Regions from separate parts of the Streptomyces cinnabarinus genome, predicted to be linked through region 2. Evidence: predicted binding sites of a transcription regulator. Region 2 holds the regulator's gene; each other region holds the start of a gene.
The links. Region 2 encodes HspR, which represses chaperone genes until heat shock. Its sites were predicted from a motif close to TTGAGNNNNNNNNNCTCAA; they were not measured.
Positions count from the first base shown of each region.

Region 1: the regulator HspR is predicted to act here: its motif matches at 4,426-4,444, upstream of dnaK (molecular chaperone DnaK).
Region 3: the regulator HspR is predicted to act here: its motif matches at 1,946-1,964, upstream of lon (endopeptidase La).

Region 1 covers NZ_CP114413.1:7,347,315-7,353,428, reverse strand. Annotated here, with positions in the region: gene narH (nitrate reductase subunit beta) at 1-1,300, shown strand, start outside; gene narJ (nitrate reductase molybdenum cofactor assembly chaperone) at 1,300-1,794, shown strand; gene narI (respiratory nitrate reductase subunit gamma) at 1,791-2,513, shown strand; gene dnaK (molecular chaperone DnaK) at 2,526-4,379, opposite strand; gene STRCI_RS33220 (glycerophosphodiester phosphodiesterase family protein) at 4,486-5,235, opposite strand; gene STRCI_RS33215 (CorA family divalent cation transporter) at 5,241-6,114, opposite strand, start outside.
Region 2 covers NZ_CP114413.1:4,821,928-4,828,041, forward strand. Annotated here, with positions in the region: gene dnaJ (molecular chaperone DnaJ) at 1-887, shown strand, start outside; gene STRCI_RS21805 (heat shock protein transcriptional repressor HspR) at 894-1,343, shown strand; gene STRCI_RS21810 (DNRLRE domain-containing protein) at 1,507-5,010, shown strand; gene STRCI_RS21815 (fibronectin type III domain-containing protein) at 5,022-6,114, opposite strand, start outside.
Region 3 covers NZ_CP114413.1:6,015,917-6,022,030, forward strand. Annotated here, with positions in the region: gene STRCI_RS27370 (sulfatase family protein) at 1-895, opposite strand, end outside; gene STRCI_RS27375 (GNAT family N-acetyltransferase) at 1,031-1,816, opposite strand; gene lon (endopeptidase La) at 1,987-4,401, shown strand; gene STRCI_RS27385 (lysozyme) at 4,475-5,296, opposite strand; gene STRCI_RS27390 (MarR family winged helix-turn-helix transcriptional regulator) at 5,589-6,095, shown strand; gene STRCI_RS27395 (protein phosphatase 2C domain-containing protein) at 6,113-6,114, opposite strand, start outside.

The DNA.
Region 1 (6,114 bases), 2.5 Mb from region 2:
CTACGAGCCCTGGACGTACGACTACAAGAACCTCACCGACGCCCCGCTCGGCGACGACTACCCGGTCGCCCGGCCCCTCTCGCAGCTCGACGGCAAGCCGACGAAGATCGAGTGGTCCTCGAACTGGGACGACAGCCTCGCCGGCGCCCCGGCCTACGGCGATCTCGACCCGATGGTGGAGCGGACCCGGCAACAGGCGTCGGACAAGGTGCGGTTCGAGTTCGAGCAGACGTTCATGTTCTATCTGCCGCGCATCTGCGAGCACTGCCTCAACCCGTCCTGTGTGGCGTCCTGTCCGTCCGGCGCGATGTACAAGCGGGCCGAGGACGGCATCGTCCTGGTCGACCAGGACGGCTGCCGGGGCTGGCGGATGTGCGTGACGGGCTGCCCGTACAAGAAGGTCTACTTCAACCACCGCACCGGCAAGGCCGAGAAGTGCACCATGTGCTACCCGCGCATCGAGGTCGGACTGCCGACGGTCTGCTCGGAGACCTGCGTGGGGCGGCTGCGTTATCTCGGGGTCGTCCTCTACGACGCCGACAAGGTGACGGCCGCCGCGTCCGTGAAGGACGAGAAGGCGCTGTACGAGGCCCAGTTGGGGGTGTTCCTCGACCCCGAGGACGAGGAGGTGCGGCGGGCGGCGGAGACCGCCGGGATCCCGTACGACTGGCTGGAGGCGGCCCGCCGATCCCCTGTGCACACGCTGATCAGCAAGTACCGGGTGGCGCTGCCGCTGCATCCGGAGTACCGCACGATGCCGATGGTCTGGTACATCCCGCCGCTGTCGCCGGTGGTGGACGCGCTGTCGGAGTCCGGGCACGACGGCGAGGACGCGGGGAACCTGTTCGGCGCGATCGACACCCTGCGCATCCCGCTGGAGTACCTGGCGGAGGTGTTCACCGCGGGTGACGTCGGGCCGGTGCGGGCCTCGCTGGAGAAGCTCGCCGCGATGCGCTCCCACATGCGCGCCCTCAACCTCGGCGAGGAGCCGGACCCCGAGGTCGCGGCCACCGTGGGCATGGAGCCCGGCGAGATCGAGGAGATGTACCGGCTGCTGGCCATCGCCAAGTACGACGACCGGTATGTGATCCCCACGGCCGCCGTGGGCGACGCACGTCGGCTGGAGGAGTCCGCGCTGCCGGAGGGATGCAGCCTGGACTACGAGGGCGGCCCCGGCATGGGCGGCGACGGGCCGTTCGGCCAGGACTCGGCAGGACGCAAGCTGCTGCCGGTGGTGTCCGTGGAGAACTTCCACGTGCTGCGCAAGCGCCAGACCTCGGACGACGCGGAGGAGACCTGATGCCCTCGGACGCCGTGTTCTACCAGGCGGCCGCACTCTGCCTGACCTACCCCGACGACGACTTCCGCGCCCGGCTCCCGCTGCTGCGCGAAGCCGCCCCTCAACTAAGGGAGTTCACCGACCACGCGGCGGTCATGGACGCCCAGGAGCTGGCCGCGCACTATGTGCGGGTCTTCGACTTCAGGAACCGGCACAGCCTGTACCTGAGCTGGTGGCGGGACGGCGACACCCGGCGGCGCGGTATGTCGCTGGTCCGCTTCAAGGACGTCTACCGCGAGGCCGGCCTGGAGTTCAGCGGCGAGGAGCTGCCCGACTTCCTGCCCGCGGTGCTGGAGTTCGCCGCCCGCACCGGCAACACCGACCTGCTCACCGAGCACCGTGACGGCCTGGAGCAACTCCGCACCAGGCTCACCGACTTCGGCACGCCGTACGCCTCCGTCCTGGACGCCGTGTGCGCCACGCTGCCGACCGCACGCACCGGGGTACGCCGATGACCACACTCCTCTGGGGCGTCCTGCCGTACGTCGCCTTCGCCCTGCTCGTCGCCGGTCTGATCTGGCGCTACCGCTACGACAAGTACGGCTGGACCACCCGCTCCTCACAGGTGTACGAGTCGAAGCTGCTCAACATCGCCTCGCCTGCCTTCCATTACGGGATCCTCTTCGTGCTGGTCGGCCATGTCGTGGGCCTGTTCATCCCGGAGTCCTGGACGGACTCCCTCGGCGTCAGCGAGCACACCTACCACCTGTTCTCCCTGTACGGCGGAACCGCCGCCGGCATCCTCACGGTCGCCGGGATCGCGCTGCTGGTGTACCGCCGCCGCACCCGGGCACCGGTGTTCCGGGCGACGACCGCCAACGACAAGCTGATGTACCTGGTGCTGGTCGGGGCGATCGTGATGGGCATGGCCGCCAAGCTGAGCCATGCCTCCGGCGACGGCTACAACTACCGCCACTCCATCGCCCCGTGGGCGCGGAGCCTGTTCACCCTCAGCCCCGACATCGACCGGATGGAAGGCGTCCCGGTGCTGTACCAGGTGCACGCGGTGATCGGCATGGCGCTGATCGCGCTGGTGCCGTACACCCGGCTGGTGCACATGTTCAGCGCGCCGGTGCAGTATCTGTTCCGGCCGTACGTGGTGTACCGCACCCGGGACCCGGAGCAGCTCGGCCCGCGCCCGGAGCGGCGGGGCTGGGAGCGGGCCGGGTCCTGACGGCTCAGGGGCTTACGCGGCGCCGCCCTTCGTGTCCTTCTCGTCGTCGACGATCTCCGCGTCGACCACGCCTTCCTCCTCCGGGGGCGCGGTGTGCCGGTCCGTGGGCTCCGAGCCGGCCTGGGCGTACATCGCCTGTCCCATCTTCTGGCTGACGGAGGCGAGTTTCTCCACGCCCGTACGCAACTCGCCGGTCTCGGCGCCGCGTTCCAGGAGCTGCTTGACCTCCGTGATCGCGGACTCCACCTCGGACTTCGCCTCCGGGGGGACCTTGTCCTCGTTGTCGCGGAGGAACTTCTCGGTCTGGTAGACGAGTTGCTCGGCCTGGTTGCGGGTCTCGGCGGCCTCGCGGTGCTTGCGATCCTCCTCCGCGTACTGCTCGGCGTCCCGCATCATGCGGTCGATGTCGTCCTTGGGCAGTGCCGAGCCGCCGGTGACGGTCATCTTCTGTTCCCGGCCGGTGGCCAGGTCCTTGGCGGAGACGTGCATGATCCCGTTGGCGTCGATGTCGAAGCCGACCTCGATCTGCGGCACCCCGCGGGGCGCGGGGGGCAGACCCGTGAGATCGAAGACGCCCAGCTTCTTGTTGTACGCGGCGATCTCGCGTTCGCCCTGGTAGACCTGGATGCCGACCGAGGGCTGGTTGTCGGTGGCGGTGGTGAAGATCTCCGAACGCCGGGTCGGGATCGTGGTGTTCCGCTCGATCAGCTTGGTCATGATGCCGCCCTTGGTCTCGATACCCAGGGACAGCGGGGTGACGTCGAGGAGCAGGACGTCCTTGACGTCGCCGCGGATGACACCTGCCTGGAGCGCGGCGCCGACGGCCACCACCTCGTCGGGGTTGACGCCCTTGTGCGGGTCCTTGCCGGTCAGCTCCTTGACCAGGTCCGTCACGGCCGGCATCCGGGTGGAGCCGCCGACGAGGATCACGTGGTCGACCGCGGCGAGCTTGATCCCGGCGTCCTTGACCGCCTGGTGGAAGGGGGTCTTGCAGCGGTCGAGGAGATCGGCGGTGAGCTCCTGGAACTGGGCGCGGGTCATCTTCTCGTCGAGGTGCAGCGGGCCCTCGGCCGAGGCGGTGATGTAGGGCAGGTTGATCGTCGTCTCGGAGGAGCTGGACAGTTCGATCTTGGCCTTCTCGGCTCCCTCGCGCAGCCGCTGCACGGCCATCTTGTCGTTGCCGAGGTCGATGCCGTGCTGCCCCTTGAACCTCTTCACCAGGTACTCGACGACCCGCTGGTCCCAGTCGTCGCCGCCGAGGTGGGTGTCGCCGTTGGTGGCCTTGACCTCGATGACGCCGTCGCCGATCTCCAGCAGGGACACGTCGAAGGTGCCGCCGCCCAGGTCGAAGACGAGGACGGTCTGCTCCTCGCCCCGGTCCAGGCCGTAGGCGAGGGCGGCGGCGGTCGGCTCGTTGATGATCCGCAGCACCTTCAGGCCCGCGATCTCCCCGGCCTCCTTGGTCGCCTGCCGCTGGGCGTCGTCGAAGTAGGCGGGCACGGTGATCACGGCATCCGTGACGTCCTCGCCGAGGTAGGACTCGGCGTCCCGCTTCAGCTTCTGCAGCACCCGGGCCGACAGCTCCTGGGCCCGGTAGCGGGTGCCGTCGACGGAGCCCTCCTGCGGGAAGCGCCAGCCGCCGTCGCCCATGTGGCGCTTGACCGAGCGGGCGGTGCGGTCGACGTTGGTCACCGCCTGCCGCTTGGCCACCTCACCGACGAGCACCTCCCCGTTCTTGGCGAAGGCCACGACCGAGGGGGTGGTCCTCGCCCCCTCCGCGTTGGCGACGACCGTGGCCTCACCGCCCTCCAGCACGGCCACCACGGAGTTCGTGGTCCCGAGATCGATTCCGACCGCACGTCCCATCGCTGTCCCCTTCCGCCAGGGCGCTTCCCGGACTCCAGCACAAAACTTGAGTGGGCTCTTGTCAATGGTGCGCTCTGGTCAAGGGTTCGGGGTACCCCGGCGGGGCTCAGCTGAGCGTGCGCTCGGGCTCCCGCGGCTCGCCGCGCAGGGCCACCGCCCGCCGGGGCCGGTCCGTGATCAGCACGTCCACCCGCGGATGGCTGAGGAACGTCTGCATCAGGGTGTCGTCGTTGACCGTCCACACCATGCTGAACAGGCCGTGCCGGGTCGCCTCCCGCAGCACACTGGCGCGCGCGAGCCGCTGGTGCACCGCGACGCCGGTGGCGCCGCAGGCGCGCACCCGCCGCATGGGCAGCAGCTCGCTGATCCGGGTGCCGGGCAGCCGGGCCCAGCCCACCTCCTTGCGATCCCGCCCGAGCGACAGAGCGGTGCGCACCCCGGGGTACGCGGCGGAGATCGCGGCGACGGAACGGTCCTCCAGGGTGGTGGCGACAAAGCCGTCCGTGCCGAGCAGGGCGACGGCCCGGTCGATCACCTCGCCCTCGTAGCCGACCTCCTTCAGGTCGAGGTGACCGACCAGCTTCCCGGCGATCAGCGACATGACCTCGTCGACCACCGGCACCGCATATCCGGCCCGCTCGTTCAGCTCGGCGTGGCCGATCGACGACAGCAGCGGCCCGGTGTGGTCGACACGGGCGTCGTGGTAGACGACGAGGACGCCGTCGGCGGTGCGCCGGATGTCGAACTCCACGTACTCGGCACCGCTGAGCAGCGCGTCCTCGTACGCCTCCCAGGTGGCGGCACCGGCACGTTCGGAGCCGCCGCGGTGGGCGGAGACGGCGGGGCGTCGCGGCATGGTGGTCAACTCCCGGATGAGGTACGAGGTGCGGGCACCGGAGCGGTCGGGTCGCCGGAGCCGGTCAGCAGGCTGCCGGGCCCTCGGCTGACCCTGCGGAGCAGGAGGTAGCCGATCACGACCAGGACGACGAAGGGCAGCCAGGCCAGAGCGTACGCGGTGCCGTAGCGGCCGACGTCGAGGATGGAGCGGCCGTCGTCGACGTCGGTGGCGTTCACCCCGAAGAACGCGAGCAGCAGCGTCGGCGGCAGGGCGATCAGGGTGGCCGCCGTGACCAGCGCGGAGACGATGCGGTTCTGTCGCTCGTCGCGTTCGGCGAGGGCTGCGTCCAGGGCCGCGGAGCGGGCGTTGATGACGGAGGTGAGCCGCTCGACCATGCGGGCGGAGTTGTCGAGGCTGTCGCGGATGCCGAGGGTGTCGCGCAGCGAGGACTGGAAGCCCTCCATGAGCATCTCCGGGATCAGCAGGCTGTCGACGTACGCCTCGACGCCGAAGGCGAGGTCCAGCTGGAGCTCGTTCACGCCGTCGGAGAGGCGGGAGATCAGGGTGCGGACCTCGGAGGGCGAGTCGGTCAGCGCCTGCTCGTTCTCCTTCATCATCGCGAAGGCCGCGAGCCGGGTGCGCTGGAGCACGGCCAGGGCGGAGATCATGCCGAGGGCGACCACGGCCAGCCCGTTCTCCACGTGTAAGGCCCAGCCCGCCTGGACGGAGACGCCGCGGCCGTGCGCGGAGAGGGTGACGCCGTGGTTCTTGAGGTTGGGCGGCACGCTGACCGTGAGCCGGTCGGCGCCCCGGGCCGGCATCATGCCCCGGTAGACGATGCCGTTCAGCAGGGTCGCCTGGCGGGTCTCGTCGGCCTGGGCGAGCAGCTCGGTGCGC
Region 2 (6,114 bases):
GCGACCTCTTCGGAGGCGGCGCCCAGGGCGGCGGCGGGGGTTCCGGCGGCTTCGGCGGCGGGATCGGTGACGTCTTCGGGGGACTGTTCAACCGGGGCAGCTCGGGTACCACCCGGGTGCAGCCCAGGCGCGGCCAGGACATCGACACCGAGGTCACGCTCACCTTCACCGAGGCGATCGAGGGCGCGACCGTGCCCCTGAGGATGTCCTCGCAGGCCCCGTGCAAGGCCTGTTCCGGCACCGGCGACAAGAACGGCAACCCCCGGGTCTGCCCGACCTGCGTCGGCACCGGACAGGTCGCCCGGGGCTCCGGCGGCGGCTTCTCGCTGACTGACCCCTGCCCGGACTGCAAGGGCCGCGGTCTGATCGCGGAGGAGCCCTGCGAGATCTGCAAGGGCAGCGGCCGGGCCAAGTCCTCGCGGACCATGCAGGTGCGCATCCCGGCCGGGGTCAGCGACAGTCAGCGGATCCGGCTGCGCGGCAAGGGGGCGCCCGGAGAGCGGGGCGGCCCCTCCGGTGACCTGTATGTCACGGTGCATGTGGACACCCACCCGGTCTTCGGCCGCAAGGGCGACAACCTGACGGTGACGGTTCCGGTGACGTATCCGGAGGCGGCGCTCGGGGGTGAGGTCAGGGTCCCGACCCTGGGCGGCCCGCCGGTCACGCTGAAGCTGCCCCCGGGCACGCCCAACGGCCGCACCATGCGCGCCCGTGGGAAGGGCGCGGTCCGCAAGGACGGCACCCGCGGGGATCTGCTGGTCACCGTCGAGGTGAGTGTCCCGAAGGACGTGACGGGGAAGGCTCGTGACGCACTGGAGGCGTATCGCGAGGCGACCGCGGGCGAGGACCCGCGGGCGGAGCTGTTCCAGGCCGCGAAGGGAGCTTGATGCCAGATGGACGGCCGTCGACGCAATCCGTATGAACTGACCGAGGAGACCCCGGTCTACGTCATCTCGGTGGCGGCCCAGCTCTCCGGCCTGCACCCGCAGACACTGCGCCAGTACGACCGCCTTGGCCTGGTGTCTCCGGACCGCACCGCCGGACGGGGCCGCCGTTACTCGGCCCGCGACATCGAACTGCTGCGCACCGTCCAGCAGTTGTCGCAGGACGAGGGCATCAACCTGGCCGGCATCAAGCGGATCATCGAGCTGGAGAACCAGGTCGCCGCGCTCCAGTCCCGGGTCGCCGAGATGCAGTCGGCGCTGGACGGCGCGGCGGCGGCGATGCAGCAGCGGGAGGCGGCGGTGCATGCCTCGTACCGCCGTGACCTGGTGCCGTATCAGGAGGTCCAGCAGACCAGCGCGTTGGTGGTGTGGCGGCCCAAGCGGCAGCAGTCGGACTGAGCGACGTCGAGCACATGAAGAGGGCCGGGAGGTGGTCGAACCTCCCGGCCCTCTTCACGTCATGATCACCTTTTGATCACATGACCGTTGAATTTCGAAGATCAGTTGTATATCTCGCACTCCACCCCCGGAACCATCTCGGGGGCCCCGAAAAGGAGTTGGAGTGCGACGCACCAACCGAAGACGGTGGATACAGGCCACCGCGGCGATGACGCTGGCGGGTTCGCTGACCGCCTCCCTCGCCGGAGACCCGTCGGCCACGCTCACCGCGCAGAGCGACCGCATCGTGAACAGCCCCGCGAAGGCCGTCACCCTCGGCGACGACGACCCGGACATCGCGAAGCTGCTCGGGCTCAGCGAGGAGGAGGCCGCCCGGCGCAACGCGAAGATCCAGAACCGGCGCATCGAGCTGGTCTCCCAGCGCACCGGGACCTCCACCGTGTACGTGAACCCGGACGGCACGCTGACCGCCGAGTCGTACGCGGGCCCCGTGCGGGTCCAGCGGGAAGACGGCTCCTGGCAGCCGATCGACACCCAACTCGCCGACGAGGGCGCCGCGTTGGAGCCCGAGGCCGCGGCCGCCGACATCACCGTCTCGGACGGCGGCGACAAGAAGCTGGCCTCCGTCTCCCAGGGCGGCGTCTCCATGGCGCTGGGCTGGGAGGACACCCTGCCCACGCCGACGGTGCGGGACGACACCGCCTCCTACGACCTGGGCGAGGGCCAGACCCTGACGGTCACCGCCCTCAAGCAGGGCTTCTCGCAGAACGTGGTGCTCGACGAGGCGCCGGGCGGAGCCCTCGTCTACCGCATGCCGGTCTCCCTCAAGGGCCTCACCCTCTCCGAGACGGACTCCGGCCGGCTGCTGCTGAAGAACGGGGCGGGCAAGCTGGTCGCCGAGGCCCCGGCGCCGATGATGTGGGACTCCTCGGTGGACAGGAGGTCCGGCGAGTCGAAGCATCTCGCCGCCGTGGACACCGAGATCGAGACCGCGGCCGACGGCACCCAGACGCTCGTACTGCGCCCGGACGCCGACTACTTCGCGCAGGACCTGACCTACCCGGTCACCGTCGACCCGACCAGCACGCTGGCGGTCACCACGGACACCTGGGTCGCCACCAACTACCCGGACTCGCAGGTCTCCTCGACCGAGCTGAAGTCGGGCACGTACAACGGCGGCAGCACGGTGGCGCGTTCGTTCCTGAAGTTCGACGTCTCGGGCTACGAGGGCGTCCACGTCATCGACACCAACCTGGCGCTGTACTCGTACTGGTCCTCCGCCTGCACGGTGGGCACCGGCACGGCCGTGCGCCGGGTCACCGAGTCCTGGTCGTCGTCCACGATCACCTGGGCCGACCCGCCCGCCTCCACCACCACCGGACAGGTCGTCAACACCGCGGCCAAGGGCTACTCGGCGGACTGCCCGGCCGGCACGATGAACTTCGACATCGACACCATCGTCAGGGCGTGGACCGGCGGCACCGCCAATTACGGCCTCATGGTCCGCGGTGTGGACGAGACCGACTCCTACACCTGGCGGCGCTTCCACTCCGCCAACCACGTCTCCGGTGACGGCTCCACCGAACCGCACCTGACGATCACGTACAACTCCTACCCCGAGGTGCCGGGCGCGACCTCCCTGTCGCCGTCCACCGGCGCCGGGGTGGTCACCTCGCGCACGCCCGTGCTGTCGACGTTCGTGAACGACGGCGACCCGCAGCGGGTGCGCGTCCAGTACGCCATCGAGCCGGACCCGGCATACAACGACACCACGTATGCGCTCACCACGGACACCCCGTACGTGGACACCGCCGAGGTCGCGGCCCTCGCCGTGCCCGAGGAGTCGTCGCTGCCGGACGGCAAGCACCTGCGGATGCGGGCCCGCACCTACGACGGCACCGACTACTCCACGGCGTGGAGCGCCTGGAAGAACTTCTCGGTCGACACCGCCAAGGCCCCCGCGCCCGACGTGCCCTTCGACCTCGCCACCGGCGCCGTCGAGACCACCACGCCGCTGCTGACCGGTGTCGTCACGGCCGCGGGCCAGGGTGCCGTGTCCGCCGAGTACCTGCTCCAGGACACCGCGGGCAACGCGGTCGGCTCCCCCCTCACCGCCACCGTCCAGGACGGCGACCGGGCCGTGGTGAAGGTCCCGGAGGGCCTGCTCACCGACGGCACCGCCTACCGCTGGAAGATGCGGGCCTGCGCGGACGCGGTGTGCTCCGCCTACACCGCGCTCCAGTCGTTCACGCCGGACGTGACCGAGGAGCCCGGGTCCTCCGGCACCACGGGCACCGCGCCCGAGGCGGTGACCGACCTCAGGGCCGTGCCCGGCGAGCACGGTGCGCTGGTGACCTGGTCGGCGGCGGAGTTCACCGGTGAGGTGGACGACGCGGTGACCTACACCGTCACCGCGGTCGCCTCCGACGGCACGACCGCCGGCACCAGGACGACCACCGGCCTGTCCGCCGTCTTCGACGACCTCGCCGCGGACGCCGGGGACGTCACCTACACCTTCCAGGTGACCGGGACGAACGACTACGGCACCGGACCGTCCACCACGTCCGCCGCGATCGCGCCGGTGGCCGTGACGGGCGGCACGGACGCCTACTCGACCGCCGTGCAGGCCTATCACTTCGCCCGGGGCGGCCTCGTCCAGGGCAGCTATGTCGACGCGAGCGACGCCGCCGCCAACAGCGCGTACGGCGCCCAGTTCGCCTCTCTCCTCGCCAAGGACCAGGAAGCGCTGCTGCGCGAGCGGGTCGCGGGCTCCGCGGACGACTCGGACAACGTCTCGCCCGACGCCACCTTCAGCGATGTCCTGGCCATCCCGTCGGCCGACGGCCGGCAGGTCACCCTGCGCGCCACCGTGCACACCTCGGACACCATCGTGACCGACGTGAGCACCGCCACCGCCGACCCGACGGACCAGACCGGCGAGACGGAGATGCGCTACACCTTCTCCGCCGGCGCGGACCCGGTGCTGCTCTCCGCGGTCACCGCGGCCGCCAAGGAGGTCGTGGTGCGGCCGACCCGGGCCGCGTTCGCCGACTTCGCCAACGACATCAACGAGGAGTCCGCCGAACCCACCGACCTCGTGCCCTCGGAGTTCGACGGCGACTCCACCGACGACGGCACCGAGACCGGCGCCACCGCGGTCTCCCACGAGGCCCTCCAGGCGGGCACGTACCTGCGCACCGGCGCCGCGACCTGGGCCGTGTCCAACTGGGACGCGCCCGCCATGTACGCCCAGGACTGCACGAACTTCGTCTCCCGGGCCGTCCACTTCGGCGGCAGCGTCAAGATGAAGGGCGGTATCGGGGACCGTCCCTACAGCGTCGACGCCTGGTGGCGGAAGAAGGGCATCCTGGGCCCGGACGAGACGTACACCTGGGTCGTCTCGGGCTGGCTCAAGAAGTTCACGGAGCGCAACATGCTCCACTCCAAGCGCAACACCAGCAACGCCTACGTGGGCGACATCATCTTCTACGACTGGGACAACAACGGGGTCATCAACCACGCCTCGATCATCACCAAGATCAGCAACGGCAAGATCTACGTCACCCAGCACAACAAGAACTACAAGTACCGCAGCCTGGCGGCGCAGAAGAGCGCCGAGCCCAGGATGAAGATCTGGATCTACCGGCCGCAGCCGAAGTGGTACTGAGGCCGATGTGATCAGGCGAGGTCCAGTTCGGTCGCGACGACGATCTGGGCCTCGCCGGTCACCTCGAAGGCGGAGTTCCCGTCGTCGTCGACGGCGTCGACGATGAAGCAGGACTCCTCGCCGTCCGGGACGGTCTCGTAGGCGTAGGACGTGGTCCCGGCGCTCACGTAGTAGCCGGGGGAGAGGGAGCACACCCGCTGCTCCTCGTCCCCCCACAGATAGCCCCGGCGCACCACGTAACGCGCCAGGTCGGGCGTCGGGTTGGCGTCCCAGGTCACCAGGAAGCCGTACTCGGTCGGCGTGACCTCGACGCCGGTCACCGCGGACGGCGGGGTGAGGTCCCTGCGCGTTCCGCCGACGGCGGCGGACCGCGCGGACTCGTTGCCGGCCGCGTCGAGCGAGCTCACCCGGTAGTGGTAGGTGGCGCCCTCGGCGGCCGTGGTGTCCAGGTACGAGTCCGCGGAGCCGCTCGCGACCCGGGTGTACGTCCCGTCCGCGGTGTCCGCCCGGTAGACCCGGTACGAGGACGCCCCCTCGACGGCGTCCCAGCCGACCCGCAGCCCCTGCGGCTCGGAGCCGGTGCTGAGCCCGGCCGGCACGCCGGGCGCGGTGCGGTCCGCCGTGGTGACCGGCAGGGCCGCCGTCCACGGGGACACGTTGCCCGCCTTGTCGTAGGCGCGGACGGCGTACTCGTAGCCGGCGCCGGTGGCCGGGAGGGTGCCGTCGGTGTACGACGTCGACGTCGTGGTGGCCAGCGGGGTGCCGGGGAACGAGCCGCCCTTCACCCGCCGGTAGACCCGGTAACCCGCGAGGTCCATCTCCTTGTTCCTCGCCCAGGCCGTCTTCGCCTTGCCGGTGGCCTGGTCGTAGGAGACGGCGGCGCCCGCCGGGGTGAGCGGCGCGACCTTGTCGACGGTGGCCGAGGTGCGGGGCGCGTAGCCGAACCTGACCTTGGCGGACCCGGTCCAGTTGACGTACTCGACGCGCAGGGTGTGCTTGCCCTTGGCGAGGTCGAGGTCGACGGTCTTGGACACCGTCGTGGAGACGTTCTTCCAGAGGTTGATCCTCAGCAGGCCGTCGACGTAGACCCGGATGCCGTCGAGC
Region 3 (6,114 bases), 1.2 Mb from region 2:
AGTCGTGCATCGCGTCGTCGACGGAGAGCAGGGTGCGCAGCTGGCGGGCGCGCAGGTCCCGGCCCGCGGGGAAGAGGTGCTCGGCGGCGCGCAGGAAGGGCGGCTTGTCGGCCTTGCCGGTCTCGAACACCGAGGGGCGGCCCTGCCAGTCGGGCACGCGCGTGCGGGCGTACTTCGGCTCCGGGACGTTCACCTCATGGGCCGAGCGGGTGGCCACGTACGCGAACCAGGGGCGCTTGTCGGTGTGGGACGCCTCCATGAAGGCCAGCGCGCGGTCCTTGATGACGGTCGTGTTGTAGCCGGGGATCCCGCGGACGGTGCCGTTGTCGTTGTAGTGGCCGTTGACGTAGCGCACCGGCTCCTGGAGCAGCCACTCGTCGAAGTGCGGCGGGTTGTCGCCGGTGCGCCAGAAGTTGAGGTACTTGCCGAACAGGCCCGTGCGGTAGCCCGCCTCGCGCAGCCGGCGCTGGACCGTCGTGCGCTGGTCCAGGTGGTAGGGGTGGCGGGTGTCCAGGACGCCGTGGTGGTGGGCGTACCGGCCCGTCATCACCGAGGCCCGGGAAGGCGCGCACAACGGGGTGTTGGCGTGCGCCCGCTCGAAGGTGACGCCGTTGCCGCCCAGCCAGTCGACGGTGCGGCCGAGCGCCCAATCCGTCTCCTTGGGCTGGTCGTCGGTGAGCACCAGCAGGATGTTGGGCCGGTCGTCGGAGCGGGGGCGGCGGGTCGCGGCGGCCGGGGCGGCGGTACGGCGGGGTGCGCGGGTCGTTCCCGGCTCAGGGCCGCTGTCACCGCCCACCGCGCCCGCGACCAACGGCACGGCCGTCCCCGCGGCCGCCACCACCCCGCCCGCGATCAGCGCGCGCCGGGCCGGCCCCCGCCGCTCTCCCTCGGCCATCCGCTTCCCCAAGTCCCCGTAAAACCGCGCAAGTCACTCACAGACTGTGAACGAGCTTGCAGTGTGCGGCCGCTTCCTGTGAACGGTATTGCGGGCAGAACACGGGAACCTTGCGATCGCCGCGAATCGAGACGGTCAAGGACTCCAGACGTACGGCGTGGTCGTCGTCACCGCCTCGAAGCCCAGCCGGCGCAGGATGGGCGCGCTGTCGTCGGAGGCGTCCACCTGCAGATAGGTGACCCCGCGGCCGACGGCGAGCGCCGCGCGGGTGGCGACCAGGGCCCGGTAGATGCCACGGCCCCGCCATTCGGCCAGCGTCGACCCGCCCCACAGGCTCGCGAACTCGGTGCCCGGACGGAACACCAGCCAGGCCGCCGACACCACCTCCCCGTCCGCCTCCACGACGTACACGGCGATGTCGTCCGGCGCGGACTCGACCCGTCCGGTCAGATCGTCGGCGAGCCAGCTCCAGTCCTGGCCCCACACCGCCGACTCCATCCCGGCGATCCGGCGCATGTCCGCGTCCGCCGTCACCCGCCGCAGCGTCACACCCTCGGGCAGCACGGGCTCCCGTACGGCCAGCCCGGCGGCGCGGCCGATCAGGACCGTCTCCCGGTCCTCGGGCACGAAGCCCGCCGCGCGCAGCCGGTCGGTGAGGTCGGCCGGGTCGTCGTGGGAGCGGGTCTTCCACTCCACCGCCTCCCCGCGCGCCGCGAAGTAGTCGCGCTGCCGGGCGATCAGCAGGTCCAGGTCCGCACCGCGCACACCCAGCGAGCGCGGTCCGCTGACCAGCCCCCGGAACCCGCCGACGATCCGCAGCAGCGGACCGTCCTGCTCGTACGTCACGCCGGCGGGCGAGGACGGGGGCGCGCCGCGCATCTGGCCGTCGTAGGCCGCGAGAAGGGTCTCTGTGTCTGTCACGGAAGCGACGGTGGGGGAATGCGGTGGACGAGGCAACCGGTTATCGGAGAAGCCCCAGTTCACCGGGTGTGAGGCGGATGATCGCTCACAGCGAACGCAGGGCCGGGAACAATCACGGGCCGCCAAGCATTGAGTCGGCATAACTCAACTTGACTGCCGAAGGGGAGATCATGGCTTCGACGTCCACCTCGCTCACCCTGCCTGTGCTGCCGCTCGACGACGAGGTCGTGCTGCCCGGAATGGTGGTCCCGCTGGACTTGAACGACGCTGATGTACGCGCCGCGGTGGAGGCCGCCCAGGCCGCCGCCCGGTCCCAGCCGGGCAAGCCACGGGTGCTGCTGGTGCCGCGGATCGATGGCACCTACGCGAGCACCGGTGTGCTCGGCACCGTGGAGCAGGTCGGCCGCCTCGCCGACGGTGACCCGGGCGCCCTGATCCGGGGCCGGGACCGGGTGCGGATCGGCGCCGGGACGACCGGCCCCGGTGCTGCCCTGTGGGTCGAGGGCCTGCGGGTCGACGACAGCGCGCCGGACCCGCTGCCGGGGCAGGTCGCCGATCTGGTGAAGGAGTACAAGGCGCTCGCCACCGCCTGGCTGCGCAAGCGCGGCGCCTGGCAGGTCGTGGACCGGGTCCAGGCCATCGACGATGTCTCCGCGCTCGCCGACAACTCCGGCTACTCGCCCTTCCTCACCACCGAGCAGAAGGTGGAGCTGCTGGAGACCGCCGACCCGGTGGCCCGGCTGAAGCTCGCCACCCAGCAGCTGCGCGACCACCTCGCCGAGCAGGACGTCGCCGAGACCATCGCCAAGGACGTCCAGGAGGGCGTCGATAAGCAGCAGCGCGAGTTCCTGCTGCGCCGCCAGCTGGAGGCCGTGCGCAAGGAGCTGCGCGAGCTGAACGGCGAGGCGGAGGGCGAGGAGTCCGACGACTACCGCGCCCGCGTCGAGGCCGCCGACCTGCCCGAGAAGGTCCGCGAGGCCGCGCTCAAGGAGGTCGACAAGCTGGAGCGGTCCAGCGACCAGTCGCCCGAGGGCTCGTGGATCCGCACCTGGCTCGACACGGTGCTCGAACTGCCGTGGAACGAGCGGACCGAGGACGCCTACGACATCCAGGGCGCGCAGGCCGTCCTGGACGCCGAGCACGCGGGTCTGGAGGACGTGAAGGAGCGGATCACCGAGTACCTGGCGGTGCGCAAGCGCCGTAGCGACCGGGGTCTCGGGGTCGTCGGCGGGCGGCGCGGCGGTGCCGTGCTCGCGCTCGTCGGCCCGCCCGGCGTCGGCAAGACCTCGCTGGGCGAGTCCGTCGCGCACGCCATGGGACGGAAGTTCGTCCGGGTCGCCCTCGGCGGCGTCCGGGACGAGGCGGAGATCCGTGGCCACCGGCGCACGTACGTCGGCGCGCTGCCCGGCCGGATCGTGCGGGCCATCAAGGAGGCCGGGTCGATGAACCCGGTGGTGCTCCTCGACGAGATCGACAAGGTGGGCTCCGACTTCCGCGGCGACCCGGCCGCGGCCCTGCTCGAAGTCCTGGACCCGGCGCAGAACCACACCTTCCGCGACCACTACCTGGAGGTCGAACTCGACCTCAGCGACGTGGTGTTCCTCGCCACGGCCAACGTCCTGGAGGCCATCCCGGAGGCCCTGCTCGACCGTATGGAGCTGGTCCGCCTCGACGGCTACACCGAGGACGAGAAGGTCGTCATCGCCCGTGACCACCTGCTTCCGCGCCAGCTGGAGCGGGCCGGTCTGAACACGGACGAGGTCGTCATCGACGAGGGCGCGCTGCGCAAGCTCGCCGGGGAGTACACCCGCGAGGCGGGCGTGCGCACCCTGGAGCGGTCCATCGCGCGGCTGCTCCGCAAGGTCGCGGCGCAGCACGAACTGGGCGAGCGGAAGCTGCCGTTCACCGTCACGGACGGCGATCTGCGCGCGCTGATCGGGCGCCCGCACCACGTGCCCGAGTCGGCCCAGGACCCGGCCGAGCGCCGTACGGCGGTCCCGGGTGTGGCGACGGGCCTGGCGGTGACCGGAGCGGGAGGTGACGTGCTGTTCGTGGAGGCGTCCCTGGCCGACCCGGAGACCGGCGCGGCGGGGCTGACCCTGACGGGACAGCTCGGTGACGTGATGAAGGAGAGCGCGCAGATCGCCCTGTCCTTCCTGCGCTCGCGCGGCGCCGAGCTGGAGCTGCCGGTCGGTGACCTGAAGGACCGGGGCGTGCACATCCACTTCCCGGCGGGCGCGGTGCCGAAGGACGGTCCCAGCGCGGGCATCACGATGACGACGGCACTCGCTTCGCTGCTGTCGGGCCGACTGGTCCGCACGGACGTGGCGATGACGGGCGAGGTCTCGCTGACCGGACGCGTCCTGCCGATCGGCGGAGTGAAGCAGAAGCTGCTCGCCGCCCACCGCGCGGGGGTCACCACGGTGATCATCCCCAAGCGGAACGAGCCCGACCTCGACGACGTCCCCGCCGAGGTCCTGGAGAAGCTCGACGTGCACGCCGTGACGGATGTGCGCCAGGTCCTCGACCTGGCCCTGTCCCCGGCCACGAACGGCGCCCAGCCGGAGGTTCCGGTGGCGGCGTGACGGACGCTGCCGGATGAAGGCGAAGGCCCGGGTCCCGTGAGGGAGACCCGGGCCTTCGTCGTCCGGTCAGCGGTCAGCCGTAGGCCAGGGCCTGGACGCGGTCCAGGGCGCCGTTGAACCGGTTGTGGTCACCGACGGTCGGGCCCGTCGAGGTGTACTGCCACATCGTGTAGTAACTCCATCCGGCCGGGAGCGTCCCCACGGTCGACGCGTAGCGAGCGATCCACAGCGGGTTGGCGGTGGCGAAGCCGGAGTAGTTGCCCGTGCACTGGGTCCACCAGCTGGTCGCCGTGTAGATCACCGCGTCCCGGCCGGTGCGGGCCTTGTACTGGTTCAGGAAGTCGCGGATCCACGTCACCATGCCGCTCTGCGTCTTGCCGTAGCAGGCCGCGCCGTACGGGTTCCACTCGATGTCCAGGGCGCCGGGCAGGGTCCGGCCGTCCCGGGACCAGCCGCCGCCGTGGTCGACGAAGTAGTTGGCCTGCGTTGCGCCGGACGGGGTGTCGGGCGTGGCGAAGTGGTAGGCGCCGCGGATCATGCCGACGTTGTAGGAGCCGTTGTACTGCTGCGCGAAGTACGGGTTGGTGTAGTACGTGCCCTCGCTGGCCTTCGTGTAGGCCCACTTCACACCGCTGTTCCAGAGCGTCGACCAGGCCACGTTGCCCTGGTGGGAGGAGACGTCGACGCCCTCCGTCTGGGTGGCGCGGGTGTCCCGGGGCAGTCCGTGCACCCCGTCGTGGGCGGCGACGCCCATGCCCATGCGGGCGGAGCCGCGGGCGGGGGAGTCGGCGGCGGAGGCCGGGGAGGTGGGGGTGGTGGCGAGTACCAGCGAGAGCGCGGTGAGCAGGAGTCCGGTGAGGACGAGGCGGAGCGGTCCGGGTCTGTGCACGGGCATAGCGTGCCTCCGAAGGCTCGGTGACGCACGGTGGGGAGACGCTGGAGCGCGGGGCATGCCGGCCGGGACGGGGTGGCGGGGCGCCGTTGGCCCGCTGTTGGTGCGCCGTCCGAGGATGCTGGCGTGAGCATGCCAGTCAGTGCCTGGCAAAGACGCTACGGACGTGGGCCGACGGGTGGAAGGGGGCCTGGGGGCTGCCGTTGGTCTACGCCTGAGAAATACTGACGGAGCTGCGGCGATGACGGCATGTGACGGAAACTTTCAGAACTGGGAAACCGAGGCAGGGGCTGACGTGCGCGAAGAGGGAAACGGCGACGGACGCCGAGTCGGATCCGGGGTGCCCGCCGGGCAGCCGGGACCCGGCACCGAGCAGCCCGAGTTCCTCTCCCTGGAGCGGGAGTTGACCGTCCTGCTGCGGCGCGCCCGGGCCAGCCAGGGCGAGATGGCCCGCGAGGTCCACCCCGACCTGGAGTCCGCCGCGTACGGCCTGCTGATCCGCCTCGACGAGTGCGGCCGCCAGCGCGCGACCGAGCTCGCCGCCTACATCGGCGTCGGCAAGGCCACCATGTCCCGGCAGCTGCGCGCCCTGGAGGACCTCGGTCTGGTCGCCCGCGAGCCCGACCCCGCCGACGGCCGCGCCTGGCTGGTCCACCTCACCGAGGAGGGCCGCCGCCGGGTGGGCAAGGTGCGCAACGCCCGCCGGGCCCGCTACGCCCGCCGCCTGTCCGGCTGGGACCCCCGCGAGGTCTCGGAACTGGCCCGTCTGCTCAACCAGTTGAACCAGGAGATGGAGGGTTAGGGCCGGTCCCCGAGGCCTC